4 regions of the Pseudarthrobacter sp. C1 genome follow, and region 3 is predicted to be linked to each of the others. Evidence: predicted binding sites of a transcription regulator. Region 3 holds the regulator's gene; each other region holds the start of a gene.
What was found. Region 3 encodes LexA, which represses DNA repair genes until DNA is damaged. Its sites were predicted from a motif close to TCGAACANNTGTTCGA; they were not measured.
Positions count from the first base shown of each region.

Region 1: a site for LexA is predicted at 3,455-3,470, ahead of U7114_RS16650 (shikimate dehydrogenase). Genes of this name have one in related genera too.
Region 2: a site for LexA is predicted at 3,222-3,237, ahead of U7114_RS16590 (shikimate dehydrogenase). Genes of this name have one in related genera too.
Region 4: a site for LexA is predicted at 1,402-1,417, ahead of U7114_RS08495 (DUF6504 family protein). Genes of this name have one in related genera too.

Region 1 covers NZ_JAYESK010000011.1:46,427-54,229, forward strand. Annotated here, with positions in the region: gene U7114_RS16630 (3-oxoacid CoA-transferase subunit A) at 1-479, shown strand, start outside; gene U7114_RS16635 (3-oxoacid CoA-transferase subunit B) at 481-1,155, shown strand; gene U7114_RS16640 (IclR family transcriptional regulator domain-containing protein) at 1,177-1,977, shown strand; gene U7114_RS16645 (MFS transporter) at 2,062-3,399, opposite strand; gene U7114_RS16650 (shikimate dehydrogenase) at 3,571-4,407, shown strand; gene U7114_RS16655 (IclR family transcriptional regulator domain-containing protein) at 4,488-5,354, shown strand; gene U7114_RS16660 (Re/Si-specific NAD(P)(+) transhydrogenase subunit alpha) at 5,468-6,637, shown strand; gene U7114_RS16665 (NAD(P) transhydrogenase subunit alpha) at 6,637-6,957, shown strand; gene U7114_RS16670 (NAD(P)(+) transhydrogenase (Re/Si-specific) subunit beta) at 6,954-7,803, shown strand, end outside.
Region 2 covers NZ_JAYESK010000011.1:34,524-42,326, forward strand. Annotated here, with positions in the region: gene U7114_RS16575 (ATP-dependent DNA ligase) at 1-666, shown strand, start outside; gene U7114_RS16580 (MFS transporter) at 767-2,086, opposite strand; gene U7114_RS16585 (IclR family transcriptional regulator) at 2,319-3,146, shown strand; gene U7114_RS16590 (shikimate dehydrogenase) at 3,319-4,200, shown strand; gene U7114_RS16595 (bifunctional sugar phosphate isomerase/epimerase/4-hydroxyphenylpyruvate dioxygenase family protein) at 4,200-6,083, shown strand; gene pcaH (protocatechuate 3,4-dioxygenase subunit beta) at 6,142-7,029, shown strand; gene pcaG (protocatechuate 3,4-dioxygenase subunit alpha) at 7,034-7,597, shown strand; gene U7114_RS16610 (lyase family protein) at 7,594-7,803, shown strand, end outside.
Region 3 covers NZ_JAYESK010000007.1:39,239-47,041, forward strand. Annotated here, with positions in the region: gene U7114_RS13020 (SseB family protein) at 1-801, opposite strand, end outside; gene priA (bifunctional 1-(5-phosphoribosyl)-5-((5-phosphoribosylamino)methylideneamino)imidazole-4-carboxamide isomerase/phosphoribosylanthranilate isomerase PriA) at 812-1,558, opposite strand; gene U7114_RS13030 (hypothetical protein) at 1,599-1,757, opposite strand; gene hisH (imidazole glycerol phosphate synthase subunit HisH) at 1,758-2,543, opposite strand; gene hisB (imidazoleglycerol-phosphate dehydratase HisB) at 2,540-3,166, opposite strand; gene U7114_RS13045 (histidinol-phosphate transaminase) at 3,226-4,344, opposite strand; gene U7114_RS13050 (LysM peptidoglycan-binding domain-containing protein) at 4,451-4,867, opposite strand; gene lexA (transcriptional repressor LexA) at 5,193-5,927, shown strand; gene U7114_RS13060 (ATP-dependent DNA helicase) at 5,961-7,803, opposite strand, start outside.
Region 4 covers NZ_JAYESK010000004.1:171,187-178,989, reverse strand. Annotated here, with positions in the region: gene U7114_RS08500 (DNA polymerase III subunit alpha) at 1-1,041, opposite strand, end outside; gene U7114_RS08495 (DUF6504 family protein) at 1,038-1,373, opposite strand; gene U7114_RS08490 (hypothetical protein) at 1,531-1,920, shown strand; gene U7114_RS08485 (chorismate mutase) at 1,940-2,260, opposite strand; gene U7114_RS08480 (VOC family protein) at 2,280-2,702, shown strand; gene U7114_RS08475 (SOS response-associated peptidase) at 2,730-3,491, opposite strand; gene U7114_RS08470 (mycoredoxin) at 3,631-3,888, shown strand; gene U7114_RS08465 (biotin/lipoate A/B protein ligase family protein) at 3,910-4,683, opposite strand; gene U7114_RS08460 (DUF2177 family protein) at 4,676-5,068, shown strand; gene U7114_RS08455 (ABC1 kinase family protein) at 5,080-6,792, opposite strand; gene U7114_RS08450 (PadR family transcriptional regulator) at 6,798-7,340, opposite strand; gene U7114_RS08445 (thioesterase family protein) at 7,468-7,803, opposite strand, start outside.

The DNA of each region.
Region 1 (7,803 bases), on a different contig from region 3:
TGATCTGTTCCTTCCCGCGGCAGTCCGATTCCTGGCACTTTGACGCCAAGTACAAGGCCGGCGAGATCGAACTCGAACTCGTGCCGCAGGGCAACCTGGCCGAGCGGATCCGGGCCGCCGGGGCCGGGATCGGCGGGTTCTTCACCCCCACCGGGTACGGCACGATGCTGGCCGAGGGCAAGGAAACCCGGATCATCGACGGCCGCGGCCAGGTGTTCGAGACCCCTATCCACGCCGACGTCGCCCTGATCAAGGCACTGAAGGCCGACGGCAAGGGCAACCTTGTGTACCGCAAGACGGCCCGGAACTTCGGTCCGATCATGGCCGCCGCGGCCAGGCAGACCATCGTCCAGGTCTCCGAGATCGTCCCCGTCGGGGGACTGGACCCGGAAAACGTGGTGACCCCCGGCATTTACGTCAACACTGTGGTCCGCGTGCCCGCGGCCAGTACCGCCTCCCCTGCAGGAAAGGTCGCTTGAGATGAGCACCGCAACAACCCTCCAGACCTCCGCCACACCCCTGGGCCGGGAGGACCTCGCCCGGCTCGTGGCCAGGGACATCGCCCCGGGATCGTTCGTGAACCTGGGCATCGGCCAGCCCACCCTGGTATCCAACTACCTCACCGGGGAACAGAACATCACGCTCCACACGGAGAACGGGATGCTCGGCATGGGCCCCGTTGCCAAGGGCGACGAGATCGACGAGGACCTCATCAACGCCGGCAAGATCCCGGTCACCGAACTCCCGGGCGCCTCGTACTTCCACCACGCGGACTCGTTCGCGATCATGCGCGGCGGACACCTGGACATCTGTGTCCTGGGCGCGTTCCAGGTCTCCGCCACCGGTGACCTGGCGAACTGGCACACCGGGGCGCCCGGTGCCATCCCCGCCGTCGGCGGCGCCATGGACCTCGCCACCGGCGCCAAAGACGTGTTCGTCATGATGACCCTGCTGACCCGCGAAGGTGGCTCCAAGATCGTGGAGTCCTGCACCTACCCGCTCACCGGCGTCGGCTGCGTCACCCGCGTCTACACAGATAAAGCCGTCTTCCTCACCGGCCCCGACGGGGTCACCGTCCGGGAAACCTTCGGCTGCACCCTCGAGGAGCTGCAGGAGCTGGTCCCCGTCCCGCTGAGGGCCGCGGCGGCAGCGTAAAGGCCCCTAGGATTGGTTACCATGACCGACGCAGCAGCGGGGGCCCCGCAGGCCAGTGACCAGTATGTCCAGTCCCTGGCCCGCGGGCTCGCGGTGATCCGCGCGTTTGATACGGAGCATCCGGTCATGACCCTCACCGCGGTGGCTGCCCGGACCGGCCTCACCCGCGCCACTGCGCGGCGGTTCCTGCACACCCTGGTGGAGCTGGGCTATGTCAGGACCGACGGCAAGACGTTCGCGCTCACGGCCAAGGTGCTCCAGCTGGGGTACGCGTACCTGTCCGGATTGTCACTGCCGCAGCTGGCCCAGCCGCACCTTGAGGAATTGTCGCTGAAGCTTGGTGAGTCCACCTCCGCCGCCGTGCTGGACGGCACCGACATCGCGTACGTCGCGCGCGTGACGACGCGTCGCATCATGACCATAGGCATCACCGTGGGCACCCGTTTCCCCGCCTATGCCACCTCCATGGGGAGGGTGCTGTTGGCCGCGCTGTCCCCTGCCGACCTCAAGGCGTACCTTTCCGCCGCCGACATCAAGCCGCTGACCCCACGCGCGTTGGGGAGCGTCAAAGAGCTCCTGGCTGTCCTGGACACGGTCCGGTCCCAGGGCTGGTGCCTGCTGGACCAGGAACTCGAACTTGGCCTGATGTCCGTGGCCGCGCCGGTCTACGACGGATCCAAGGTGGTGGCGGCAGTGAACGTGTCCCTGCAGGCCCAGTCCGTGGCTGCCAAGCCGGACCCTGACGCCTACCTTTCATCGGTTGCCGAGGAAATCGTCGCCACCGCAAAGCTGATCTCGGCCGACCTCACGGCCCGGGGCTGACCACGCCCCTTCCGTCCTCAAACTGAAAGAGGCCGACGGCGGGTGCTTCCCGCCGTCGGCCTCTTCCTTTTTGTTGCCCGGCACTTACCGTACGTGGTTGCCCAGCTGCCGAAGCGGGGTTTTGCTCGTTTCGCGGGCCCACAGGGCACCGGCTACCGCGAGGACGGAGGAGCCTGCCACGATCCACGCGGCGGGACCCCAGTTGGCCTTGTCCGCGCCCACCAGGGCCGTGCCCAGCAGCGGGGTGAAGCCGGCGCACAGAATACCGATCTGCAGCCCGATGGCCATGCCGGAATACCGGACCTTGACATTGAAGAGCTCGGAGAACCAAGCAGGGTAGATCGCGTTGGACATGGCGTACGTGCCGGCCGTGATCAGCGTGCTGGTCAGGAAGATCATCGGGATGTTTCCGGTGGAAATCACCGAGAAGTAGACGAAGATCATGGCTCCGGATCCGAGGACGCCGGCGATGAACACCGGACGCCGGCCGAACCGGTCCGAGAAATGGGCCATGAGCGGCTGCGTGCCGATGGCCAGGACGTTTCCGAGGATGCTGACCCAGAGCATGGTGGATGCCGGGACGCCCACGGTGACGGCGTAGGCGAGGCCGAAGGACTGCATGAACGTGTTCGTGACGGTTTCGAAGGACATCAGGGCCACCTGGAAGAACTGGGCCGGGTGGGTCTTGAACATCTTGGCGAAAGGGAGCTTCACCAGTTCGCCGTGGTCGTGCTTTTCCTCAAAGACTTCAGGTTCCTCCAGCGAGCGGCGGACCAGGTACGCGACGATCAGCACGATGATGGATCCCCAGAAGGGGATTCGCCAGCCCCAGGCGAGGCGGTCGGCCTCGCTCATGGCGGCCACGGGAAGGAAGGCCAGGGATGCCAGGACGATGCCGGCGGAGATGCCGCTCATGGCGAAGCTGGCGAAGAATCCGCGACGGCCTTCGGGAGCTTCCTCGGTGGAGAGGGCAGATGCGCCGGCGGTTTCCGCTCCTGCTGAGAGTCCTTGCATCAGCCGGAGCAGAACCAGCAGCGCGGGTGCCCAGTAGCCGGCGCTATTGAAGTCCGGCAGGATCCCAATGAGGAAGGTGGCAGCGCCCATGAGCACGAGGGTCAGGACCAGTGTGTTCTTGCGGCCGATTTTGTCGCCCAGATGGCCGAAGACGACAGCACCGAAGGGCCGGGCGACATAGGCGACGCCGAAGGTGGCAAACGACGCGATGAGCGCCACCGTGGGGTCTCCAGTGGGAAAGAAGATCTTGGAGAAGATCAGCGACGCTGCGGTCGCGTAGATAAAGAAGTCGTAATACTCGAGTGCCCCGCCAAGGAACGCGGCCAGGGCCGCTTTCCTGGCGCGCTTGAGCTGCCGTTCGGCCTCGGCAGGTGTCTGGGCCTCGGTGCCTGCTGCGATGTTCGTCATTCCGGTGATCCTTCCACGCTGAAGGCGTTGGGTTTATCGTGGATTTGTACGCATATCGAACATATGTGCGCAATGCGTTTTATAAGAGCATACTAGGTGGTGAGGCCGATCACAACGCCTCCGCCCGCAGCCCTCCCGGCAGCGCGATGACACGGACACGAAAGGCATCACATGGAAGACCCCACGCCACCGGCCCGGTTGTTCCTGATCGGCTCCGCTGCCTCAGAGGCAATGTCGCCCCGGGTATGGAATCCCGTGCTCCGCCGGCTCGGCATCCCCTGGGCGTACGAAGCCTGGGACGTGCCACCGCAGGGCGGCATGGACCGAGTGCGGAACCGTCTGCGGGAACCGGACATCATCGCCGCGAACGTGACCATGCCCCACAAGCACTGGGCAGCTGAAGCCGCCGACAAGGCCACTGAAGAAGTCCGACTAAGCGGTGCCTGCAACATGCTGCTGCGGAAGGGGACTGCGCTGTTCGGCCACAACACCGACGTCACGGCGGTGCGGGCTCTTCTGGGCAGCGGGCCCCAGCGGCATGCCCTCCTGTTGGGGGCCGGAGGAGCGGCCAGGGCGGCTTTGATCGCACTCCGGGGGCAGGCCGGCACGGTGACCATTACCGACCGGGATCCCCGTGCCACGGAGGAACTGTCCAGCCTTGCCGGGGAGTTCGGGATGGATGCCCGCAGCGTCGGCTGGGAGCAGGCGCCGGGCCTGGCCGCGGAAGCCTCCCTCATTGTCAACGCCACGCCCATCGGTAAAGGCAGGTCCGACCGGCCCGTATGGGGCGAGGGACCGCTCGCTGCCGATGCCCTGGTCTACGACTTCGTCTACGCCGGCCACGTCACGGGAACTATTGCCCGCGCCCGTGAACTCGGCGCACGGGTGGTGGACGGCTGGGACCACCTGCGTGAGCAGGCCGTCGCGATGGTTCCCCTCCTGGGCCTGGGCGGGCGGGCCAATCCCCTGCTTGCGGAAACGCTGGAGCAGCTGAGGGACGCCCACTGAAGGATATGATCTAACAGGCCTGGCCCGGGCCACAGGCCCACAGGGCCGAGCCAGGGCGGCGAGGAAGGAACGCGCAGGTCATGGAAGAGCAGGCAGCCTACTTTGTGAAGTCGGTTGAGAAGGCCTTTGACGTCCTGCTCGCCTTCACGCCGGACCATCCGCGGCTCACCGTCTCCCAGGTTGCAGCCCGCACCGACATGACACGGGCCTCCGCGCGGCGCTTCCTCATGACCCTGGCTGACCTCGGTTACCTCCGCGCCGACGGTCCCGCCTATGAGCTGACCGCCCGCTCGCTGGATGTTGGCAGGTCCTACCTGGCCGGCCTGACGCTCCCCGGTGTGGCTGAGCCCCACCTCAAGAATCTGGCCGCCGACCTGAACGAAACAACGGCTTTGTGCATCCTGGAGGGTGCCGACGTCGTCTACGTTGCCTGCGTGCCGTCGCCTCGGCTGCTGAGCGTCACCATCACCGTGGGCACCCGGTTCCCGGCCTGGGCAACCTCCATGGGCAGGGTCCTCCTTGGCGGACTGCCGGAGCCTGAGTTCCATCGGTACCTCGAAGCGGTCCAGCTGCACCGCTATACCCACCGTTCGGTCGCCAGCGTGGAGCACCTCCGTGCCGAAGTTGAGGCAGCCCGGGACAGGGGATGGTCCATGGTGTCCGAGGAACTGGAGGAGGGCCTGCGGGGCGTGGCCGTACCTGTCTGGCGCGGCAACGACATTGTTGCCGCAGCCAACGTGTCGCTGCAGACCCACCGGGCCTCCGCCGCCGAAGTCGAAAAGACCGTCGTCCCCCGACTCATGGAGACGGCTCGGCGGATTGCCCTCGACTTTGGCGGGCCCGGCACGGCGCACGAGTCCCCGCACCCAGGCCCTGGGCGGCCTGACAGGCGAATCGTTACCGCAACGCCCGGCAGGCCACTCCCGCCGCCGCGGCTTGAGCCATAGACTCTAGCCAACTACGTGCAGCAGAGCCGCTCCGCGACGTTCCCGCCGGTCAGCCGGTCGGGCGCCACCCGTGAGGCCCTGCCGCGAGCTACTGCAGCGAGGGGAGTTGGCGGGTGAAACTGGGCATACCGCGGGAACGCCGGGAGGGTGAACGGCGTGTGGCGGCCACACCGGAAACGGTGAAGCAACTGGCGGCGCTCGGCGTCGAGGTACTCCTGGAGGAAGATGCCGGTGCGGCGGCAGGGTATCCGGACCTGGCATACACCCAGGCCGGTGTGCACCTCGTCCGTGAACTCGACCTGGCCCAACTGGATGTCCTGGCCCACGTCCGGCCCCTGGACCCGGAAACCGCCCGCTCCCTGAAAAGGGGAGCCGTTACGGTGGGGCTCGCATCGCCGTCGTCCGAACTCCCAACGGTTGAAGCGCTCGCCGAGGCCGGGGTGACCGCCTTTGCCCTGGAACTGGTGCCCCGCATCTCCCGGGCCCAGTCCATGGACGCCCTCAGCTCCCAGGCCCTGGTGGCCGGCTACCGGTGCGTCCTGGAAGCGGCCATCCGGCTGCCCAGGTTTTTTCCGCTATACATGACCGCCGCCGGGACCGTTCCGCCCGCCCGTGTCCTGGTGCTCGGCGCCGGCGTGGCGGGCCTCCAGGCCATCGGCACCGCAAAACGCCTGGGTGCGCGCGTCTTCGCCAACGACATCCGCCCGGCCTCCGCGGACGAGGTGGCATCCATGGGCGGCACCTTCGTCCGGCTGGACCTGGAAGCAGGCGAGGCGGCCGGGGGTTACGCCCGCCAGCTCAGTTCCGACGCCGGCACCCGGCAGCGCCAGCTGCTCGCCCCGCATGTGGCCCAGGCGGACGTGCTGATTACGACGGCGGCCGTCCCGGGCAGGCGCGCCCCGCGCCTGGTCACCACCGAAATGGTGCAGGGCATGCGGGCCGGATCCGTCGTCGTCGACCTCGCCGCAGAGTCCGGCGGCAACGTCGAAGGCGTGGTACCCGGCCAGGACATCCCGGTGCCCACGGCGGACGGCTCCGGCTTCGTCACGCTGGTGGGCCTGAAGGATGCCCCCTCGGCCATGGCTTCGGATGCTTCCCGCCTCTACGCGAAGAACGTTGCCAACCTGATTGCGCTCATGGTCCGGGACGGCGCCCTGGTCCACGACTTCAAGGACGAAGTGCTGGCGGGCGCCTGCCTGACCCATGACGGGGAAGTGCAGCACCAGCCGACGGCGCAACTCCTGGCGGAGCGGGCCGGCAGCCGGCGGGAAGGGGTGCTCTGATGGACGGGATCAGCCTGCTGACCATCACGGTGCTGGCGGTGTTCGTCGGCTTCGAGGTGGTTTCGAAGGTCTCCAGCACCCTGCACACGCCCCTGATGTCCGGCGCCAACGCCATCCACGGGATCATCCTGGTGGGCGCCATCATTGTGGCCGGCCAGGCAGCGGACCCGTGGGTGCTCGCGGTGGCCCTCCTCGCCGTCGTCCTTGCCACCGCCAACCTGGTGGGCGGTTTCGTGGTGACCGACCGGATGCTGCACATGTTCCACGCAAAGAAACCGGCGGGCACAAAAGGGGCAGCGGGGAAGGTGGACGGCAGATGAGCATCCTCGATCCCGTGTGGACCTCGCTCCTGTACCTCATTGCCGCCGTGTTCTTCATCCTGGCGCTGCGCGGGCTCAGCTCCCCGCGGACGGCCCGCCGCGGCAACCTGGTCGGTGCTGCCGGCGCCCTGATCGCTGTCGTCACGGTGTTCCTGTCCGCCAGGCTGGAGAACATCCCCTGGATCCTGGCGGCCATAGCCGTGGGCTCAGCGGTGGCGGCCCCTGTGGCACGCCGGGTCAAAATGACGCAGATGCCGCAGCTCGTGGCGCTTTTCAACGGCGTGGGCGGCGGGGCGGCGGCGCTGGTGGCGCTCCTGGAACTCAGCCATGCCGGCGACCCCTGGATGCGGCTGGCGATTGTCTTCACGCTCCTGGTGGGCGCCGTGTCCTTCGCGGGCTCGGGGGTCACGTTCGCGAAGCTGCAGGAACTCATGACAACGAGGCCGGTGCTGTTCCCGGGCCTCCCCGTGGTGATGGCCGCGGTGCTGCTCGCCGCCGTCGCGGCCGCGGCCGCCGTCGTTTTCAGCGGTTCCCTCCCGCTCGCGGCGCTGCTGCTGGTCCTCGGCCTGGCGGCGGGCATCCTGCTGGTGCTGCCCGTGGGCGGGGCCGACGTCCCGATCGTCATCTCGCTGCTGAACGCCTTTACGGGCCTGGCCGTGGCGGCGTCCGGCGTGGTGCTGGGGAACGTGCTCCTGGTGGTGGCCGGCACGCTGGTGGGCGCCTCGGGCACCATCCTTACCCGGGCCATGGCGGCTGCCATGGGACGGAGCGTGGCCGGCATCCTGTTCGGTGCCTTCCGGGGAGGTTCGACGGCGGGATCCACCGCCGTGAGCGAGCGTCCGGTGC
Region 2 (7,803 bases), on a different contig from region 3:
CGGCGGGCGGCGCTTGAGAAGGCGCTCGCCGGCAGCAAGGCCCCGGTCCACCTCACCGCCGCCACCACGGACAAGGACACGGCGGAGCAGTGGTTCCGGCAGTTCGAGGGTGCCGGGCTGGACGGCGTGGTGGCCAAACGCCTGGACGGCAGGTATGAGCCGGACAAGCGTGTGATGTTCAAGACCAAGCACGAGCGCACGGCCGACTGCGTGGTGGCCGGTTACCGGCTGCACAAGAGCGGGCCGGATGCCATCGGATCCCTGCTGCTGGGCTTATACAAGGACGACGGCGGCCTGGCCAGCGTGGGCGTGATCGGCGCCTTCCCCATGAAGCGGCGGCAGGAACTGTTTGAACAGCTCCAGCCGCTGGTGACCACCTTCGATGACCATCCGTGGGCTTGGGCGAAGCAGGAGGAAGGCGAACGGACCCCGCGGAACGCCGAAGGCAGCCGGTGGAGCGCGGGCAAGGACCTGTCCTTCGTCCCGCTGCGCCCGGAACTGGTGGTGGAGGTCCGCTACGACCACATGGAGGGCGAAAGGTTCCGCCACACGGCCCAGTTCAACCGCTGGCGGCCGGACCGGGACCCGGAATCCTGCACCTACGCGCAGCTGGAGGAGCCGGTCAGCTTTGACCTGGCGTCGGTGCTGGAGACCGGCCGGCCGTAGTTGCTGCGAGGTTGCTGCCGAAACAGCCCATTTATAACCAGTAAAGGCCCGCCATTCCGGGGAATGGCGGGCCTTCCGGTCCCGAAACCGGGCTGGTGCGTTACTTCAGGCCGAGCTGCTTGGTGGGGGTCCTGAAGGATTCCTTGGCCGTGAGGGCGGAGATGACCGCGACGGAGCAGATGATGCCGGTAAAGATGCTGATCTGGACCCACCCGCCGGGCTTGATGCCGCCCATGGCCGCGACGATCGCCGGGGCGAAGCCTGCCATCAGGAAGCCCAGCTGGGTGCCGATGGCCAGGCCGGAGAAGCGCACCTTGGTGCTGAACATCTCGGCGTAGAAGGACGGCCAGACGGCGTTGGAGGCTGCGTAGCCGCAGGAGAAGAAGCCGATGGCTGCCAGGAACATCAGCGGCACGCTGCCGGATTCCAGGCTGAGCAGGAACACGGGGGTCAGCGCGGCACTGGCCACGGCACCGTAGATGAACACCGGCTTGCGACCGATCTTGTCAGCGAGCATGCCGAAGAGCGGCTGGGTGCCCAGTGCCACCAGGTTGGCGCCGACGACGAGCCACAGAGTGGTGGTGCCGTCCACGCCGGCAACCGTCTTGGCGTAGCTGATGGCGAGGGTGCCGAACACGGTGGAGACGGCGGCGATGAAGGCGCAGCAGATGACGCGGAGGACGTCGCGCCAGTGGCCCTTGAGGAGGTCGGCGACAGGGAGCTTGGAGATCTGCGCAGACTTCTGTGCTTCCTCGAAGGCCGGCGGCTCGTGCAGGGTGCGGCGGATGAAGAAGGCAACAACAACCACCACGGCACTCAGCCAGAACGGGATGCGCCAGCCGATGCCGTACTTGATCTCGTCCGGAAGGGCGAGCACGGGGATGAAGACGAGGGCAGCGAGGATCTGGCCGCCCTGGGTACCGGTGAGGGTCCAGGAGGTGAAGAAGGAGCGGCGGTTGTCCGGGGCGTGCTCCAGCGTCATGGAGGAGGCGCCTGCCTGCTCGCCGGCGGCGGAGAGGCCCTGGCAAAGCCGGGCCAGGACCAGCAGGGCCGGAGCCCACCAGCCAACGGTGTTGAAGTCCGGAAGGCAGCCGATCAGGAAGGTGGAGGCACCCATCAGCAGGAGAGTGAACATCAGGACCTTCCGGCGGCCCACCCTGTCGCCGAAGTGGCCCAGGATGACGGCGCCAACCGGCCGCGCCACGTAGGCGAAGCCGAAGGTGGCGAAGGACATGATGGCCGCGTTCGCGTCAGCATTGGGGAAGAAGACCGTGGGGAAGATCAGGGCTGCGGCGGAACCGAAGATGAAGAAGTCGTAGTATTCGACGGCGCTGCCCAGGAAGCTGGCGAGGGCTGCCTTCTTCGGCGTCCCGGCCGGGGCGGCGATGCCTGGCTCAGTGGACGGAAGTAACTGGCTCATGGAGTTCCTTAGATGTGACGACTTTGTCGCGGATGGATCAGGGGGCTCGCAGCCGGCGCGGCCTGGGGTAGGGGCTTGGCCCGGCACGGCTGGACGGTTGGGAAAACCCGAACAGTAGCCACATGGTGGGAGCTACTTGTGCGATACAGCAATGATGGCTGTGAGTGGAGTCACTTGTCAAGAAAATAATCATCATCTAGAAATAGCTCTCACTATGTGGCAACATCGAGGTATGAGTGTGAATCAAACCACAGCTGACGACGATGCAGCTGTCGACATCAAAGCGGACGCCAAGGCGGCCAAGGCGGACCGTACGGACATGGTGGGCAAGGCCCTGGGCCTCCTGGTCCTCCTGGGAGACGAGCCCCGCGGCGCGAGTGCCGCGGAAATCTCCCGCCGTGCGGACCTGCCCTTCAGCACCACTTACCGCCTGCTGGGATCGCTGACGCGGGACGGGTTCGTTGATTATGAACCGGACGGGCGCCGGTACCACCTGGGCCTGAGGATCTTCCAGCTGGGCCAGCGGGTCTCGAACCACCACGGCTTCGCAGGAACGGCCATGCCGGTTTTGCGCCGGGTGACCGAGCAGACGGGTGAGGCAACCATCCTGAGTGTCCGGGACGGCCACCACCACCTGACGGTGAACAAGGTGGACGGCCCGCAGATGTTCAGGGTGACCAGCGACCCCGGACACCTGGGCTCCCTCTCCACTACCGCCGTCGGCAAGGCCCTGGTGGCCTTCGCGGAGGATGCCGAGCGGGAAAAGCTGTTGGCGGAGCTTCCGCTGGAGCGGTTGACGGAAAAGTCCATTACGGACCGCGACGCCTTCCGTGCCGAAATCGAGAAGGTCCGGGCCCAGGGGTATGCGGTGATGGATGAGGAGAACGAGGCCGGCATGCGCGCCGTCGCGGTCCCGCTCCTCAACTCCCAGGGCCACGCGTTCGCCTCGCTGGCCACTGCCGTTCCTGTCTTCCGCCTGAGCCTTGAAGGCCTGGAGGCGCACGTTCCCCTGCTGCAGGAGGCCGCGGCGGAACTGGCCGCGCGCCTTCCGCAGCGGTGAGCCAGGGCGTGCCCCATCGCACGAATACCGCAGATTCAGGCCCATCTGTTCGTATGTAGAACAAGAGTGCGAGAAGTGAACATTTGTTATATCGTTATTCCAGTCACCTGCTGGCGGCGTGTGCCCGAGGGCAACGCCGGCCGCCCGGTGCCGTATCAAAGGAGCTGCACGGATGAGTAATCGAACTGAGTCCTACCTCGTGGGACTGGTCGGCGACGGCGTGATGCCGTCACTCACCCCGCCCATGCACGAACGCGAAGGTGATGTGCAGGGACTGCGCTACCTTTACCGGCCTATCGACCTCCTGGAACTGGGCCTTTCCGGGGAATCCGTGGGGGAGCTCCTCAGGAGCGCCCGGAACCTCGGCTTCAATGGCCTGAACATCACCCACCCCTGCAAGCAGCTGGTCCTGCAGCACCTGGATGAGGTTTCTCCGGACGCCCGCCGGCTGGGCGCCGTCAACACCGTGGTGATCGAGGACGGCCGGTTCGTCGGCCACAACACCGACTTTTCCGGCTTTGCCGCCGCACTGGCTTCCGGCCTCCCTGCCGCAAAGCTGGACCGCGTGGTGCAGCTGGGTGCCGGCGGTGCCGGTTCCGCCGTCGCCTACGCCCTGCTCTCCGCCGGTGTCCGCCACCTGGACCTCGTGGACATGGACGCCGCCCGCGGCGCCGCCCGGGCCGCTGAACTGGCCGGCTTCTTTCCGGACAGCACCGTGACGGCACGGACGACGACGGAGCTGCCGCGGCTGGTGCCCTTGGCCGACGGCCTGGTGCACTGCACCCCCGTGGGCATGGCCGCCCACCCCGGCGTTCCCCTCGACCTGGACCTGCTGGAGCCCCGGCACTGGGTGGCGGACATCGTCTACCGGCCCATCGAGACCGAACTTGTCCGCGGCGCCCGCGCCAAGGGCTGCGACGTGCTGGACGGCGGCCGCATGGCCGTGGGCCAGGCCGCCGACGCCTTCCGCATCTTTACCGGCCTCGAAGCGGACCCGGACCGCATGCGCAGCCACTTCCTGGAACTTGTGGCCGCAGAGGAGGTGGCTGCCTGATGCGCACCGGAATTGCCACCGTCTGCCTCTCCGGCACGCTGAAGGAAAAGATGCAGGCCTGCGCCATCGCGGGCTTCGACGGCATCGAGATCTTCGAACAGGACCTGGTCACTTCGCCGCTGAGCCCCGAGGACGTGCGGAAGATGGCCGCAGACCTCGGCCTGGGACTGGACCTCTACCAGCCGTTCCGGGATTTCGACGGCGTCACGCCGGACCTGCTGAAGGCCAACCTTCGGCGTGCTGAAGCGAAGTTCAGGCTGATGGGCCGGCTGGGCATGGACACCATCCTGGTCTGCTCCAACGTTGCCACGGCCACCATTGACGACGACGACCTCCGCGCCTCCCAGCTCTCCGAACTCGCGGAGCTGGCAGGGGAGCACGGCATCAGGGTCGCCTACGAGGCCCTGGCCTGGGGCAAGTACGTCAATGACTACGAGCACGCCTACCGCCTGGTGGAGATGGTGGACCACCCCAACTTCGGCACGTGCCTTGACTCCTTCCACATCCTCTCCCGCGACTGGGACACCGCGCCCATCGAGAAGATCAACGCGGAGAAGATCTTTTTTGTCCAGCTGGCGGACGCCCCCAAGCTCTCCATGGATGTCCTGTCCTGGAGCCGCCACTACCGCGTGTTCCCGGGCGAAGGCCAGTTCGAGCTCGCCAAGTTCATGGGCCACGTGGTCCGAGCCGGCTACGCCGGCCCGGTCTCGCTGGAAGTCTTCAACGACGTCTTCCGCCAGTCCGACGTCGACCGCACGGCCGTGGACGCCATGCGGTCGCTGATCTGGCTGGAGGAACAGAGTGCCAAATGGCTGTCAGGCACCGCGGAAGCCGCAGGCGGCAGCAGTGCTGCCTCCCGCCGTCGTTATCCCATGGAACTGGCCACCCTGCCCAAGGTGAACGAACCCGCCGGCTTCAACTTCGCCGAGGTCAAGGCGGACGACACCGTGCAGCTTGAGAAGCTCCTGGGGCAGCTCGGCTTCGAATTCGAGGGCCGGCACCGCACCAAGGACGTCCAGCTGTGGACCATGGGCCAGGCCCGCGTCATCATCAACGAGCAGGCGGCATCACACGCCGAGCCGTCCATCGCCGCGCTGGGTTTCGACGTCGATTCCCCCGTGATTGCCTCGGCCCGCGCGCAGCAGCTGAAGGCGCCCGTGGTGGCCCGCAAGGTCCAGGCGGACGAGGAAGTATTCCAGGGCATTTCCGCCCCGGACTCCACTGAGATCTTCCTCTGCCAGGGCAGCCCGGACGGCACGGCCGCATGGACGCATGAGTTCGGCGAGGGGCTGGAGCACCCGCGGGTGGCACGGAACGCGGTCATTGACCATGTGAACCTCGCCCAGCCGTGGCAGCACTTCGACGAAGCCGTCCTCTTCTACACCAGCGCCCTGGCACTGGAACCGCAGCCGTTCGCCGAAGTCCCCAGCCCCAGCGGGCTGGTGCGCTCCCAGGTCATGCAGACGTCCGACGGCGCGGTGCGGCTGGTGCTGAACCTGGCGCCGGTGCAGCAGGCCGCCGGGCAAGGTACCCAGAGCGTGCCCAAGACTTACCAGGAGCACATCGCCTTCGCCGTGGACGACCTCGTGGCCGCCGCCAGAGCCGCCCGTGACCGGGGGCTGGAATTCCTGCAGATCCCCGCGAACTACTACGAGGACCTGGACGCCCGCTTCGACCTCGAACCCGGATTCCTGGCCACCCTCAAGGACCTCAACCTCCTGTACGACCGCGATGCCGACGGCGAATTCCTCCACTTCTACACGGCCACCGTGGGCAGCGTGTTCTTCGAAATGGTGGAACGCCGCGGCAACTATGACGGCTACGGGGCACCCAACGCCCCGGTCCGCCACGCAGTGCAGTACGACTCGCTGCACCGCACCTGAGCAGCACTGCCTGTACACCTGACAACCGCCCAAACCGAAAACCAGAAAGGAGCCAGCCGTGCCGGAAGACATCAACGCCGAGCTTGAAACGGACGAGTCTGTGCCGCCCGCCGAGCCCAAGGCAGCCCACCTGCCCCTGGACCTCGCCATCGAAACCCAGGCTGACCTCAGTGCGGAGATCAGTGCCCTGGGCGAGGCCTATGCCCGGGCCCTCAAAGACGGTGCGCCCGCCGAGACCCAGCCCCGGCTGGACTACCCGCCCTACCGCTCCAGCATCCTGCGGCATCCCACCAAGAGCCTGCAGCATGCGGACCCGGAGACCATCGAACTGTACTCCCCGGCCTTCGGGCACCAGGACGTCCATGCACTGGAATCGGACCTGACCATCCAGCACAACGGCGAGCCGCAGGGTGAGCGCATCATCGTGTCCGGCCGGGTCCTGGACGGCGACGGCCGCCCGGTGGCCGGCCAGCTGGTGGAGATCTGGCAGGCCAACTCCTCCGGCCGCTACATCCACAAGCGTGACCAGCACCCCGCGCCGATCGATCCCAACTTCACCGGCATCGGCCGCTGCATCACCGGCCCGGACGGCTCCTACCGGTTCATCACCATCAAGCCCGGCGCCTACCCGTGGAAGAACCACCTGAACGCCTGGCGCCCGGCGCACATCCACTTCTCCCTGTTCGGCACGGAGTTCACCCAGCGCATCATCACCCAGATGTACTTCCCCGGTGACCAGCTCTTCCCGCTGGACCCGATCTACCAGACCATCGTGGACCAGGATGCCCGCGACCGGCTGGTGGCCACATACGACCACAGCCTCACCGAGCCCGAGTGGGCCCTGGGCTACAACTGGGACATCGTCCTGACCGGGCCCAAGCGCACCTGGACCGAAAACGAGGCGTTCGGTACCGCAGGCGACAGCAACGAAGAGGCAGGGGAATAGGCATATGAGCAACCAGACCAAACTTGTCCCGACCCCCGGCCAGACCGTCGGTCCCTTCTACGGCTACGCCCTGCCCTTCGAGAAGGACAACGAGCTGCTGGCCCCGGGTTCACCCGGCTCCATCCGGCTCCAGGGCACGGTGTACGACGGCGCCGGACACACCATCCCCGACGCCATCCTGGAAATCTGGCAGCCCGACGCCCAGGGCAACGTGGTCCAGAAGACCGGCTCCCTGGTCCGCGACGGCTACACCTTCACCGGGTGGGGCCGCGGCGCCGTGGGCAACTCCGGCGTCTTCACCTTCACCACGGTCAACCCCGGCCCCACCAAGCCGGGCGCGGCACCGTTCATCTCCGTGGCGCTCTTCGCCCGCGGCCTGACCAACCGGCTGTTCACCCGCATCTACCTGCCGGAAGACACCGGGGCGCTGGCCAACGACCCCCTGCTCAGCTCCCTGGATCCGGAGCGCCGCAAGACACTCATCGCCCGCCGCGACCCTGACGGCGGCCTCACCTGGGACATCCGCCTGCAGGGTGAGGGCGAGACCGTCTTCCTGGACTTCCAGTGACCGGAGCCGCCGGCCTGGGAGATACGGCCGCCTTCGGAGGAGAGGGCGACGCCGGACTGCTGAGCCCCGTCTCGGCGTCGCCCCTTGTGGCGGCGCTGACCGGGGACCGCGCAGTCCTGGCAGCGATCCTCGCCGTCGAGTCCGGCTGGGCCGCCGTGCTGGAGAAGGAGGGCCTCGCACCTGCCGGTGCCGCCGCCGTCGTGTCC
Region 3 (7,803 bases):
GAGGCCGGCTACGAGTTCCTGCACCCCCGCCGCATCGAGTCCGTCTTCGAGGTAGAGCACCACCTGCAGTTCCGGCCCCGCACCGCCGCCTGCAACCATGGTTCCATCGGCGGCGCGGGCGGCCACTCCCCTGCCCGGCACCAGCTCGAGGTTCCGGACGGCGGGGAAACCGGCGGCTGCCCGACCCATCTCCTGCGCGAGCTCTTCGTCCTTGTACGACGGGACCCACCCGTGCTGCTGTGCCAGGGCCCAGACCGCGGGCCGCCGCACCACGAACGTGAACCCGGAGCCCGGATCGAGGACCAGCAGTTCTGCGCCCTCCGCGACGGCGGAGAGCGCCGCACGTGCCGCGTACACCGCAACCGGCCTGGCCCCCGGGTGCCAGGCGGCCAGTGCCGCCGTTGAGGTGAAGGCCGGCATGGCTGTCCTGCCGTCGGCAGCCTTGAGGGTAACCAGGGCCATGTCCGCCTGTTTGTCGGAGTTCAAGCCGTGCGATCCCTCCGCTTCCTCGGCGAGCCGGGCCACGATGGGGATGAACACGCGGGCGGTGGCCAGCGAAGCCACCACGTCGGCTTCATCCCCTGTTCCTTCCCGCAAGGCCGCAACTGCGGCGAGGTAGGCATCGCTGGCGGTTCCGTCGTCGTTCTCGAAGTTGTGGATTTTGGCATCGTCTCCGGCCAGGCTCCGGCCCGCCCAGGGCTGGCCTGCAGAGTCCGCAGCGCCGCCGGCGCCCGCCAGCGCCGCAGCGATGTGCCCCGGCAGCTGGCGCGGGGACGGGGAGCCCGGTTCGTTGCTGGCCATGCCGGGCTGTTTAGCGGCGGCCGGCGACGTCGAGCGCTTCGGGCAGCGTAAAGGCCCCGGCGTAAAGGGCCTTGCCCACGATGGCGCCTTCGACGCCCAAGGGAACCAACGAGCGCAGGACGCGCAGGTCGTCGAGGCTGGAGATGCCGCCTGAAGCAACCACCGGCTTGCCGGTCTTTTCCACCATCTGGCGCAGGAGTTCCACATTGGGTCCCTGCAGGGTGCCGTCCTTGGTCACGTCTGTGACCACGTAGCGGCTGCAGCCGGCTTCCTCAAGGCGGCCCAGGACGTCCCAGAGGTCCCCGCCTTCCTTTGTCCAGCCCCGGCCGGACAGCGTGGTGCCGCGAACATCCAGTCCGACGGCGATCTTGTCGCCAAAGCGTTCGATTGCCCGGCGCGTCCATTCGGGGTTTTCCAGCGCGGCGGTTCCCAGGTTCACACGGGCAACGCCAAGGTCCAGGGCCGCTTCAAGGGTTTCGTCATCACGGAGACCGCCGGAAAGTTCCACCTTGATGTCCAGCCGGCCCACCACTTCGCGGAGCAGTTCCGCATTGGAGCCGCGCCCGAAGGCGGCGTCCAGGTCCACGAGGTGCACCCATTCGGCACCCTGCTGCTGCCAGTTCAGCGCTGCCTCCAGCGGGGTTCCGTAGCTGGTCTCACTGCCCGCTTCCCCCTGGACCAGCCGGACGGCCTGGCCGTTGACGACATCGACGGCGGGCAGCAGTTCAAGAACCGGCAGGTCGGTTGCGGTGGTCATGTCAATCCTTCGGGTCGGGGTCAGTATGGCCAGCCGCCGGTCAGTTGCCCGGCAGCGTCAGCAGGTAGGCAGCGAGCAGCGACATGCCCGCCAAAACATAAAACGAAATCTGGGTCCAGAGCGGCTTGTGCTGCTGCCTGAAGGACAGGGCCCCGCCCACCAGCAGGCCGGCCAGCCCCATCAGGACGATGGACCACATCTAGGCGGCGCCGTCTTCCGCTGGAGCGCCGTCTTCCGTTGAAGGGACGCCGGCGGAGACCGGGCCGCCCGGAGCCGGCTTCTTGAGGTTCTGCACCCAGTTGCGCAGCAGTCGCGCGCCGGCGTCGCCGGACTTCTCCGGGTGGAACTGGGTGGCGCACAGCGGACCGTTTTCGACCGCTGCTATGAATGGTCCGCCGTGCTCGGACCAGGTGACCAGGGGTGCAGCCATGCGCGGCTGCACAACATCGAAGTTCCATTCCTGCACCCCGTAGGAGTGCACAAAGTAGAACCGCTCGTTTTCGACGCCGGCGAACAGCTTGGATCCCTCAGGCACCTTCACGGTGTTCCAGCCCATGTGCGGCACCACGTCAGCCGGCAGGAGTTCAACCTTGCCGGGCCATTCGCCGATGCCCTCCGCCTCCGTGCCGTGTTCGACGCCCGCCTCAAAGAGCACCTGGAGGCCAACGCAGATCCCCAGGACCGGCCGGCCGCCTGCCACCCGCCTGCCGATGAGGCGGATCCCGTCGACGGCTTTGAGCTCACGCATCACCGTTTCGAAGGCACCGACACCGGGAACCACCAGGCCGTCGGCGTTCAGGACGTCCTCGGGCTTGGAGCTCAGGATGACTTCCGCGCCGGCGCGTTCGAGGGCGCGCACGGCGGACCGGACGTTACCGGAACCGTAGTCCAGGACCGTGACGGTGGGCTTGCCTTCCGGCGAGGGGAGTTTCCGGGAGGCCGAGGGATCGATGATGGCACCGTCCTTCAGGACCTGTCCGCTCACAGCGCACCCTTCGTGGAGGGGATTCCTTCAACGCGCGGATCGGGTTCAACTGCTGCGCGCAGTGCCCGGGCGAAGGCCTTGAACTGGGCTTCGACGATGTGGTGGGGGTCCCGGCCCGCGATGACGTTCATGTGCAGGCAGATGCCGGCGTGCAGGGTGATTGCTTCGAAGACGTGGCGGGTGAGTGACCCGGTGAAGTGGCCGCCGATCAGGTGGTACTCCTGGCCGGCAGGCTCGCCGCCGTGTACCAGGTAGGGACGCCCGGACACGTCGACGACGGCGTGCGCCAGCGCTTCGTCCAGGGGAACGGTGGCTTCTCCGAACCGGCGGATCCCGGCTTTGTTCCCCAGGGCGGTGCGCAGCACTTCACCGAAGGTTATGGCTACGTCCTCCACCGTGTGGTGGACATCGATGTGGATGTCACCGGTGGCTTTGACGGTCATGTCGATCAGGGAGTGCTTGCAGAGCGCCGTGAGCATGTGGTCGTAGAACGGCACCGACGTGTCGATGTCCGAGGTGCCGGTACCGTCAAGGTTGATTTCCACGAGCACAGAGGACTCACTGGTGGCACGTTCCATGCGCGCGGTGCGGGCCGCAGCAACATTCGATCCGGTGGTACTCATGCTTGGGTCCTTTTGGGCAGAAGGGGTGGTTCGAGGCGTCCAGCGCCGGTTCTTCCAGTCTAGGCGGGAAGCTTGGCCTGGCGGGCAAGGATGCTTTCAAGGGAGGTGAGGAAAGCTGTGGTTTCGGTCTCAGTTCCGGCTGTGACGCGGAGGTGGCCGGGGATTCCTACGTCGCGGACCAGGACACCGGCGTCCAGCAGTTCCTGCCACACCTGGTGGGGGTCCTCCAGGCCGCCGAAAAACACGTAGTTGGAGTCTGACGCGGCAGGCTTGAGTCCCATCCTGAGCAGCTCGGACACAATGCGGTCGCGCTGCTTCTTGATGTCCTCCACATCCGCCATCAGCGCCTCCCGGTGCCGGAGGGCGGCGAGGGCGGTGGCCTGCGTGATGGCGGAGAGGTGGTACGGGAGACGGACGAGCCGCAGCGCGTCGGCCACTTCGGGGGCCGCCGCCATGTAGCCGAGGCGGGCGCCTGCCAAGGCGAACGCCTTGCTCATGGTCCTTGAGACGATCAGCCGTTCCCGCCCTGGCAGCAGAGTCAGCGCACTGGGCGTTCCGTCATGCGCGAACTCGTGGTATGCCTCATCGACGATGACAATGGACTGGCTTTCTTCGCCGGCCTCGTAGACGGCTTCCACCACGTCCAGCCCGAGGCCGGTTCCCGTGGGGTTGTTGGGTGAGCACAGGAAGACGATGTTGGGCTGCAGCTCCTTGACCTGCCGCGCCGCCGATTCGGCGCTGAGACCGTAATCGCCGGCACGCTCGCCCACAATGTATTCCGTGTCCGTTCCGCTGGCCAGCAGGGGATACATGGAGTACGTGGGAGGGAATCCGAGCGCTGTACGTCCTGGGCCGCCAAAGGCCTGGAGTATCTGCTGAAGGACTTCGTTGGAGCCGTTGGCCGCCCAAAGGTTGGATTCATCCAGCCCGTGCCCCAGATACTCCGCCAACGCCTTCCGCAGGTCGGTGAATTCCCGGTCCGGGTATCTGTTGAGTCCTGCTGCCGCTTCTGACACCGCTGCGCTAATGGCCGCCCTGACGTCAGCCGGAACCCCGTGGGTGTTTTCATTCACGTTCAGGAGGATTGGAACGTCCAACTGGGGCGCGCCATAGGGCGTAAGCCCGCGGAGGTTGCTGCGGAGGGGAAGCCGGTTCAGGCGCTCTAGCTGGTCATTCACCTGAACAGTTTAGTGCCCGGGCCGGACACCGGAAAATGTGACGGTTTCCTGTTCGCTCCCGGAGCGCCGCGCCCTGCCGCCCCTTGGAGAGGCAAAATGCCGGGTCCTAACTTGCGGGCACGAACAATTGCTGGCCGGGGAAGACCGCGCCGGCCGGGAGGTTATTGAGCTGCACGATGTCCGCCACAACGTCCCGCGGATCACGCTCCGGTGCGACACCGGCCGCAATGCCCCACAGTGACTCGCCAGGCTGGACCGTGACTGTGACAGTGGGCGTCGTTGCAAGATCCGTCGCAGACTCCGACGCCTTGGCCGGGGCATTGAAAAAGCCTGCCAGCGAAAGAAGCAGGGCAGCGAGCAGGACCAGCGGAATGCCGATCAGCACGATGCGACCACGACGGGTCAGGCGAAGGGGCGGAAGAGGCGCAGGCCGTCCGGCCTGCCGATTGTCCGCCTGGGACAGGATTTGCTGCACCGAAAGCAGCTGGTGGCGTGAACCCCGCGAAACAGATGTAGCTGACATGATCTGAGCCCTCCTGGACCGTACTGTGCTGCCCGGACGTCCTTCCCTCCGCCCCCGGCCGGACCTTTTCCGACGTAGTCTTCGAATGACCAGGGCAATGAGTAGAACATATATTCGAACTTTGCTTTCTCTGTTTTAGCACCTATCAACGAACATTGTCGAGACTCGCTAGAACAAATGTTTGAAAAAGCAATGCGGCTGGCCTAGCTTTGAACCAAAGAACAACCACCTGGACAGTCGATCAGCAGGGTCTGACATTTAGGGGCGGGAACTTCCAGGGCATGGCCATGGAGAGGCCCGGCGGAACCGAAAGGCATTGGCGAATATGGCAGCAGCAGCCGCCGGGGGCAGGGCAACCGCGCAACCGAAGAGGACCGCCAAGGGCCTGACTCCACGGCAAAAGAAGATCCTCGAAACCATCCAGCGCTCGGTCAACGAAAACGGGTACCCGCCGTCCATGCGGGAGATCGGCGACACCGTGGGACTGGCGAGCCTTTCGAGCGTGACGCACCAGCTTTCCCAGCTGGAGAAGCTTGGCTACCTCCGCCGCGACCCCAAGCGGCCGCGGGCCATGGAAGTCCTGATGCCGCTGACCCTGGACGGCGGAGCCGCAAAGCCGGCAAGCCAGGCGTCCGCCGTCCGTTCACCCGGTGCAGCGACTGTCACCGAACTGCCCACCGCCCTGGACACGGCGATGGTTCCCCTGGTGGGCCGGATCGCCGCAGGCGGCCCCATCCTTGCCGACCAGCTGGTGGAGGACGTGATGCCGCTCCCCAGGCAACTGGTGGGCCAGGGGGAACTGTTCATGCTTCGGGTAGCCGGGGATTCGATGGTGGATGCAGCCATCTGCGATGGCGACTGGGTTGTGGTCCGCCGCCAGCAGGATGCGGCCAACGGGGATATCGTGGCCGCGCTCCTGGATGACGAAGCCACCGTCAAGACATTCCGCCAGCGCGACGGCCACACGTGGCTGCTCCCGCAGAACACCCAGTACGAGCCCATCCTCGGGGACCACGCCACCATCATGGGCAAGGTTGTGTCGGTACTCCGCTCGCTGTAGCAGGGAAACTCCGCCCGCTGCAGCGAGACGGCCTCAGGCGTCTTCCCGGGCCAGCCGCTCCAGGGCGGCAATCGCCGTCTTCCGGTCTGTTGTGGACCAGAAGGGCGGCAGCGCCCCGCGCAGGAACCCTGCATAGCGTTCAGTGGCAAGCCGGGAGTCAAGCACGGCCACCACTCCCCTGTCGCCCGTGGAACGGATCAGCCGGCCTGCCCCCTGGGCGAGCCGGATCGCGGCGTGGGTGGCCGAAACCGACATAAAGCCGTTTCCACCTGCCTGGGCTACTGCCCGTGAGCGCGCCGTCATGAGGGGATCGTCCGGCCGCGGAAACGGGATGCGGTCTATCACCACAAGCCGGCACGAGCCGCCGGGGACGTCCACGCCCTGCCAAAGGGACATGGTCCCGAACAGGCAGGTATCGGGCTCGTCGGCGAACTGCTTTACCAGGCCGGTCATGGTGGAGTCACCCTGGCAGAGGACGGTCATCCCCAGCTTGGGGCGCAGTGCCTCGGCCGCTTCCTCTGCCGCACGCCGGGACGAGAACAAGCACAGCGCCCCGCCACCGGAAGCACGGATCAGGGCTTCCAGTTCGTCCAGTGCTTCCGGGGAAGCACCCCTGCCGGGCTTCGGCAGGTGCCCGGCCACGTAGAGGATGCCCTGCTTTGGGTAGTCGAAGGGTGATCCCACGTCCACGCCTGTCCAGCTCGGGGCGCCGTCACCCACCAGGCCCAGTCCGCCCGCGGCAGGTTCAAACGCGGAACCGATGGCCAGCGTCGCGGAGGTCAGCACCACCGTGTGGCCGGCGAAGAGTCCTTCGCGCAGCCTCCCGGCAACGGACAGCGGCGCGATGTTGATCAACGCAGGAGCGGTCTCGTCCGGCGGGGAGAATCCCTGTGCAGGGTCAAAGGAACTGGCACGGGAAAACCACACCACTTCGCGGTTCTCCCGGGCTGCCAGGAGCCGTTCACAAAGTTCCAGGATGAGCAGCAGCCGCGACCGCGCGAGCTGCCTGCCGCCGTCGGCCGTGGCGCTGCTGTCCCCCTTTGAATCCGAGAGGGCAGCCCGGCAGGCATCCCGCAGCTGGTCCACGCAGTCCAGCTGTTCATCATTGAGCCCGTTTGGGAGCAGCCCGTTCGGCACGCCTGCCAGGGCAAGCTCCAAGTTGGCGGCTGCGGCGTTCAACGCGTCAACGGTGATGGCCGTGTGCTTCCGCGCACCGGCGGCAGCGGCGTGGACCATGGCCACCGAGAGCTGGCCGGAGACCGCCCCGGTAACCCTGTCCTGGAGTTCATGGGCCTCATCCACCACCACCACGTCATATTCGGGCAGGACGGCCAGGCCTTCGAACGCGCTGACGGCGAGCATCGCATGGTTGGTGACCACAACATCCGCTTCAGCAGCGTCCTGGCGCGCCAGTTCGCTGAAGCATTCCGCAGCCATGGGGCACTTCTGGGAGCCCAGGCACTCCATGGACGTCACCGAAACCTGCCGCCAGGCACGGTCCGTGACGCCCGGCAGCAGTTCATCCCGGTCGCCGGTGGCGGTCTTCTCCGCCCACTCCCGCAGCCGCACCACCTCCTTGCCGAGCTGGGACGAGGGGCCGCCCACGGCGGCGGCGAAATGCGGGACGCTGGTGTCCTCGCCCAGGCTGAAAAGCTGGCCTTCGGCCGGCTCCTCGCTGGGGAAGCCGCCTTCCAGCTTGTGCCGGCAAACGTAGTTGGAGCGGCCCTTGACCAGGGCCACTTTGACCGGCCTGTCCAGGGCGGGGGTGATGGCCTTGAGCAGCCGGGGCAGGTCCCTGCCCACAATCTGTGTCTGGAGGGCCAGGGTGGCCGTTGACACCAGGGCGGGCTTGTTGCTCTGCAGTGCATGCGCGATG
Region 4 (7,803 bases), on a different contig from region 3:
AGTGCCGGTAATTCCCGGGAAGCGCCTGGTGATTCCAGCCTGGCACCGCTGGACCAGTTCAAGGTGCGGATCCTGGCTGATCCCGATGACTGAAGCTTCCGGCACCACGGGCTGCTTCCACCCCATGTCCGTGACCGGATCAATCCTGCAGAGGTCCGCCAGCGCCTCGGTCTGCGCCATCAGCTGCTTGAGGTCCGCTGCACCATAGCCTGCCGCAGAAATGATCTCCTTGCCCAGGCGGAGCATCTCCGCGGAGGATTTAAGCCAGCCTTGGCCTGTTGGCTGCAGCAGGGGCTCTTCCGCGAGTTGCGGCAGGGATTTCAGGGTGCGGGCTGAGTCGAGCACATCCGCGGTGGGCGCTCCGTCTGCAGCGCAGTACCTTACGGCGTTTGTCAGGATTGCAGGAACATGATGCTCTTCTGCCAGCTTGAGCATGCGGACAGCATGGGCGGTACTCAAGGGCTTTCCGGGTGCGCTGAGCTGGGAAACTATCTCGGCAACCAAAGTGCCTGCGGGCATGGCGTCCAACCATTGCTTGAAGAGGGTGCGCGGACGAAGGTAGCGCCGCCCGCCCATGGCGCGGCCGACGTCGGAATCAGGCCCGACCAGGACAGTCAGCACCGGTTTCAGGGTTTGGGGATCGAGGGTTCGGGAGGCAAGTTCGGCCCTGGTCACGGCGGCTGGAACTGTTCCCCCGGATTTCCCGGAGGTGCGGGCATGGGCATCTGATATCAGCCTGCAGAGCGCGCGGTAGCCCGCCCCGTTGTTGTTGCCCCGGGCCAGCACTACCACCCTGCCGGCAAGCTGGGTGCGGTGATCGCCGTCGTCGTCAAATACCGCAAGGTCAACACCCACAATGGGATCGATGCCCGCTCCCATGCATGCCTTGAGGTGTTTGATGGTTCCGTACATGCCGTCACGGTCAGTGCAGGCAAGGGCTGTTGCACCGTCAGCGGCGGCGGCCTGCGCCAGTTCCTCTGGCCAGGAGACGCCGTAGTGCGCACTGAAGGCAGTGGAGACGTGAAGATGGGTGAAACTCATGCTGTCCTGGGCCGGAGTGCGTCATGGATGCGCAGCAGCCGCCAGCGGCCGCTTTGGATATGCCTGGTGAGGTCAAGCGTCAGGGTTTCTTCCGGCTCCTGGACTCCACGGACAGGGTGGTCAGGCCGCACCTGGACCCGCCAGATTTCGTGGTCCACCAGTCCGCGGCCGCTGCCAAGCGGAGCGCGGCTTTCTTCCGCCCACCATTGCCGGCGTTCGTACCAGCGCACCGGTTCAGCACAAACAGCATAGGAACGTCCTGCCCACAGCAGGCGCTGCGGCTCGCCGTCGGCGGTGCACTCGACGTCCACGGATTGGCTGAACATGCCCATGGCGCCTCCCGGATCTCATCTGGCTTATTCGAATACTTGTTCGAATAGGCCCAGTCTACCCCTGCCCTGAACGTGCGCAAAGAAGGTTCAGGGGAAGGACTGAGGAGAATGGCGCGCAAGGGTGGACGGACCGATCGACAGGGAGCAGGATGGTGCCATGAGCACCCAAGACGCACTTCTTAAGCAGGCAAGCATCTCAACCCAGGACTCCACCGTGGTGGCCACGTTCAATATAGACGGCACCATCCCGGCGTCCGGTGCTTACGTGGTAGGTCTGGTAGGGGCTACTCCGGACTATTCAACACAACGGCGGCTATGCATTGAGTTCATGAACGGGGAGGCGATTGCCTTTTATTCATTCAACCGTGAACAGGGAGTCGAAGAAGACTACGACCTGTCCGGTGTGACCCACTCCGACAGCACCATTACGGGCAGCTTTCCCCTGGCGGCCTTGAACGGCCTTGGCAAGGGGCATGTCATGTCAGCCTTCAGCGAGGCCGAGGGCAGGGAATTCCAGCACGGCGTCCCCGTGGAGGAACACCTCTAAACAAGGGCTTGCGGGCAGTTCAGCTGTTCCCTTTGTGGACCCGCATTTCCAGTTCGATGAAGCCGGAGATCATTGCCCGGTACGTGGACTCCACAATGTCCGGGTCGATGTCTTTTTTCTCGGCTGCCGAGCGGACATGCTCAATGATCCGTTCCACGCGCCCGGGCGCACGGACCTCGGCGTCATCACCCTTGAGGGTTCCGGCAATCCGGATCAGCCGTTCCCGGCGGGCGATGAGGGTGACAATCTGCTCATCCACCTCGTCGACAGCAATGCGGACCGCAGCGAGCTGTTCCTTGTCGGCCAAAGCATCTCGATCATTTCCTTGAATTGTCGCCATCGTCTGACAGTATCGAAGCATGCAGCCCAGAGTCGACTTCATCTCACTAGGTGTCCGCAGCGTTTCCGCCTCCCGCGCGTTCTATGTGGACGGCCTTGGCTGGCCGGTCCACCGTGAACTTGAGGGTGATGTTGTGTTCATCCAGGTGAACCACGGTTTGGTGCTGTCCCTGTGGGACGTGCGCCAGATGCAGGCTGACGCCGGCGTCAGTCCGCCCGGTCCGGTTCCCTGCATCACGCTTAGCCACAACCTTCCGTCCACTGAGGACGTGGACCGGGTCATGGAAGAAGCGGCCGCGGCGGGGGCTGCCATCATCGCGGAGCCCATCACCCAGCCGTGGGGCGGGTACAGCGGATACTTCGCCGATCCGGACGGCTTCCGGTGGGAGGTTGCCTACAACCCCGCCTGGAGAGTGGACGACGACGGCGCGGTCACCGTATAGCGCTTGCCGCGGGTCCGCGACGGACTGCTAGAAGAGGGCCTCCACGGGCCGGATGAGTTCCGGCCCGTTGTTCCGGACGTTGCCGACTTCTTTTCCCACAGAGTCCACGCGCCAGTCCGCCGCCACGTCCTTGACCCCCGCCCGCACCAGGTCCACCAGGCCGGCGGCGTCGTCCGCGGCTGGGTCGAGCCATGCCCGCATCGTGGCTTTGTCCATCGGCAGCGGCACGCGGTCATGCAAGGCCGTCAGTTTTCCAAACACCGTTGACTCGCTGCCCGGCGGCGGGGTGTCAGTGGTCAGGATGGCCGTGGAGAGCATCCAGCCGCCCGGCTCCCCCGCCGGCCACGCGGGATCCTTCCACCACTCATAGAGCCCTGCGAAGACCAGGCCCTTACCCCCGTCCGGATGGACATAGTACGGCTGCTTCGACTTTCCCGGCCCCTGCTTCCATTCGTAGTATCCATCTGCCGGGACCGCACAGCGGCGCGACCTGGCGGCCTTGCGGAACGCCGGCTTCTCAAGCACGGACTCACTGCGTGCGTTGATCATCCGCGAGCCGATGCCCGGGTCCTTGGCCCAGGACGGGACCAGCCCCCACCGGGCAACATGGAGCTGGCGCACCTGCCTGGCAGCCGGCCCGTCATCCACCAGGCGTTCAAGGACGATGGGAACGTCGTCCGTCGGGGCGACATTCCACGACGGAGGAATGTTCACCTCGTCCTCCAGCTCGGCGTCGAACTCGGCCAGGAGGTCCCCCACGGCACGGGCCATGACATAGCGTCCACACATGGCTCCAGCATGCCACCGGCGCCAGATGGTGTCATCCGAAGGACATATGAACGGCCTGCGGCCTCTGTTGGCCGGGAATAGGCACCGCCGCGTTACCGTTGTCAGGAACGAAACCGTCAACGACACAGAGGAGAGCTCCGTGGACTTCACTCCCGACTCCGGCACCATCACCATGTTTTCCACTACCTGGTGCGGCTACTGCAATCGGCTGAAGAAGCAGCTGGATGCCCAGGGCATCGGCTACACCGAGATCAACATCGAGGAAGTGGAAGGCACTGCCGAACTCGTGGAGCAGCTTAACGGGGGCAACCGCACGGTACCCACCGTCCTCTTCCCGGACGGCACCGCGGCCACGAATCCGTCCGCAGCCGAGGTCAAGACCCGCCTCGCAGCCTAGGCGCTAACGCCATCGCGCGGGTCATGCCCCCAGGCTGCTGAAGGAAGCGGCCTTCAGGACGGCATGGCCCGCGTAGGCGGCAAGCAAGGCATTTTCCACCGCGGCAACGTCCACGCCAGGGACCAGGTCTTCGACCGCACCTGCCGTGGCGGGGTTCCAGTCCAGCCCCAGGGCGGCATAGCTGTCGGTCAGCACTTTGCGGATGGGCGCAGAGTTTTCCACCACAATGACGGAACTGAAGAGCCAGCCGCCGGCCACTACGCGTTGCGCCGTGCCAACCAGCTTCACCTGGTGGCCGCCGTCAGCCGGGTCGGTTCCGTGCACGCTGAACTCGCCGGGGCAGTATTCGCCCGGAATCTCGCCCACGGCCGCCTGAACGCCGACGCTGCGCAGTACCTCGGCAAACAGCTCCCCAAAGTAACCGAACCTGGTTTTGGAGCCTGCGATGGCGTCGGCGTCCGGTTGAAGGTGGTCCACCACCAGGGTCCCCTCGTGGTAGGCGGCCGCCCGCCCCCCTGCCCGGCGGACCAGGGGCTCGAAGCCGTTGGCCCTGCACGCCCGGGCAGCCGCCTCAAAGCCCGGCAACCGGGTGTCACGCTGGCCGAAGGCAACGGTGGGCGCAGGCCGGTAAAGCCGGAGCGTGGGGCCAATGTCCCCCTTCTTCACCCGTGCCAGGAGTTCCAGGCCGAGCTCCAGGTCACGGCCCGCGCCCAGCGACTTTTCCTGCCGCACAACGGTTAGCGTGCGGGGCCCCGGGCCGTCGTCGTACATGTTGCTATGCTCCCCTATGGTCATATTGCAGTTCCTGGTGGTCGCCGCCGCCTTCGCGGCGATTGACGCCGTCTGGCTCAAGCTGATGAATCCCTTTTACCGCAGCCACATCGGCGAGCTGCTGGCGGATAAACCACACCTAGGTTACGCCGTCGCCTTCTATGTCATTTACATCGCCGGGATTGTGTTTTTCGCCCTCCGGCCTGCCCTCGACGGCGGCAGCTGGCTCACTGCCCTGGGTTACGGCGCGGCATTGGGCGCCTTCGCCTACGCCACCTACGACCTCACCAATGCCGCCACCCTGAAGGTGTGGCCGCTGCAGCTGATCGTGGTGGACATGCTGTGGGGCGCCGTACTCACGGGGCTGTCCACGGTTGCCGGCTGGCTTGTATTCCAGGGACGCGCCTGACGCTGAGGCGGTCACGGACCGCGGCGGCCCGCCCACAGCCCGTGCAGCAGCGGGACCACGGACCCGGCCATGAGGACGCTGCCCAGGACAAGGTCGTCTGCCCGCACCACGGCGCCGGCAATGAGCAGGGCCGCAAAAACAAGGGCCGACGCCGACCGCCGGGCCCTGCGGTCCAGCCGGGCGAGCTGCCGCTCAATGCGGGGATTAGCCACCGCAAGCGACCCCTCCTCGAGGCGGCCGGCCAGTGCTTCCAGGCGTTTGGGCAGGCGCAGGGCGATCGCCGCGGCGTCGAGGGCCTGCTGGACCACGTCCTGTACGAGGTTGCCGCGCTCGTCCCGCAACAGCCGGGCCGCATACGGTTCCACCGAGTCCCACAGGTTGAAGCGTTCATCAAGCGAGCTGCAGACACCGGACGTCAGTGACATCGCCCGGATGATCAGCAGGAAGTTCTCCGGGAACTGGAACGGCAAAGAGCGGATAACGTCACCGAATTCCACGCCGAAATCGCGGAACTCCTTGGGATCCACTTCACGAAGCTCGGCAAACCCCATCCCGCCGAAGCGGGCGAAGAGGTGCGTCATGGCCCTTTCCAGCTCCATGATGTCCGCCGACGGCGCCAGCACGCCGACGTCGTTGATCGCCGCCACCAGCCCCTTGCCGTCACGCGCGGCGGCCGCAATCAGCAGCTTCCTCAGCCCGCTGCGCGTGGAGTCGGTGACCTCGCCCATCATGCCGAAGTCGATGAACGTCAGTTTCCACGGATGTCCCCCCGAGCCGGCAGAAACAGGAGTGACGAAGATGTTGCCCGGGTGCGGATCCGCGTGGAAGAAGCCGGTGGTGAACAACTGGTCGAACATAACGGACGCGAACACCGGGGCCACTTCGGCCGGATCGATGCCGGCGGCGCGAAGGGCTCCGGCCTCCGTGATCTTGATGGCCGTGACATCTTCAAGGGTAAGGACGCGCCGGGTGGTCCGCTCCCACGCGACGCGCGGCACGCCGACCCTGTCATCAGCTGCAAACGCGGCCTCGAAGCGCTCGGCGTTTGCCGCCTCGTGCAGGTAGTCGATCTCCTCGAAACTCGTCTGCGCGAACTCCTCGACCAGCGCCGGGACGTCCGCACGGCTGGAAACCAGGCGGATGCGGCTGAGCCACCCTCCCACCTTGCGCAGGGCCGCCAGGTCGACGTCGACAATCCCGTCAATGCCCGGACGCTGCACCTTCAGGACCACGTTGCTGAGCCCGGTGTCGGCGGCGTCGGCGGGCAGGAGGCGGGCACGGTGCGCCTGGCCCAGCGAGGCGGCCGCGACCGGCACCTCCTCGACGAAGGCGAACACCTGCTCAAGCCGGGCGCCCAGTTCCTTCTCCGCAAGGGCGCGGATCGCGGGAAACGGAACCGGAGGGACTTCGTCCTGCAGCCCCTCAAGCTCCCTGGTGATCTCGGGCGGAAGGACGTCGAGCCTGGAGGACAGGAACTGCCCCACCTTGATCATCAGGCCGCCCAGTTCCACTGCCATCAGGTGGAAGTTCCGGGCGAAGCCCTGCATTCTCTTCGAACGTGTCCGCCCGGCGATGCGGGCAAGCCCGATCCGCGGGAGGAAGAGCTCAAACCACCACGTCACAGCCAGGTTCCACGCGGCAAAGCGAAGGATGCGGCGGTAGCGGGCGCGGGTGCCTCCGGCGCCGGGTACCGGGGCGGGGCGGTCCCGGCGGACGAACGCCACCCGCGTCAGTCCTGGGCGAGGATCGAATAGATCCGGCGCCGCGCCTCATCGAGCACTGCCACGGCCTGCCGCACCTGCTCCGGTGAACCCGTGCGGCCAACCTGGGCTGCAGCCTGTGCCAATTCCACACCGGCCTTGGGCAGGGCCGTAAACCCGCCGGCCTGGGAACCCGCTGATTCCCAGGGGGCCGCCGCGGCATGGTCGTTGGCCACTTCCTCACGGCCGGCCTCTGTCAGCGAATAGATCTTGCGGCTGTTGGACTCTTCCGCGCGGATGGTCCCCTCGTCCGCGAGCAGCTGCAGCGTGGGGTAGACCGAGCCGGCGCTTGGCTTCCAGCTGCCGTTGCTGCGCTCCTCGATTTCGCGGATGATCTGGTAGCCGTGCATGGGCCGCTCCGCCAGGAGGGCCAGCACGGCGGCGCGGACCTCGCCTTTGCCGGCGCGGGTTCCTGCGCGCTTTTCGAACCGGGAACGCAGTTCCTCGACGGCCTGCCACATGCCATCGATGTTGGTCCCGCCGAATCCGCCGGATTGATATGAACCACGCATGATGTTCTCCCTTGTGAATCCTGAACGATATACAACGATACTCAACGACACAGGCTCGGAGCTAGGGGCAGGGGAGATTTCATGAGCGCGCGGCTTCGGCCTCTGCGGCCGAAATCCGCGCGCAATGTCAGGTTCTGCGGATGGTGAGAATCTGCTCGGCACGCCCGAACGGACCCTGGAGGTCGTGCAGCACGGTGGATGTCAGGCCAATCCCGTCTCCGCCGAACGACACAGCATTGTCCAGGCCCAGCCATTCCCCCTCGGGGCGGCGGTACATGTGGATCTGGAGGTCCAGGTTGGGGAAGGCATAACTGTCCTTGCCCGGGGGGACCCGGGCCGCAATACCGTTGGCGGTGTCCACGAGCCCCATGAGCCGGGCAAGGTCGCCGCTGTCGCCACGGTCCGTCAGGGGGTGGTCTGTCCTGAGCCAGACCTTTCCGGCGCCCGGCCGGTGCCCTTCCGC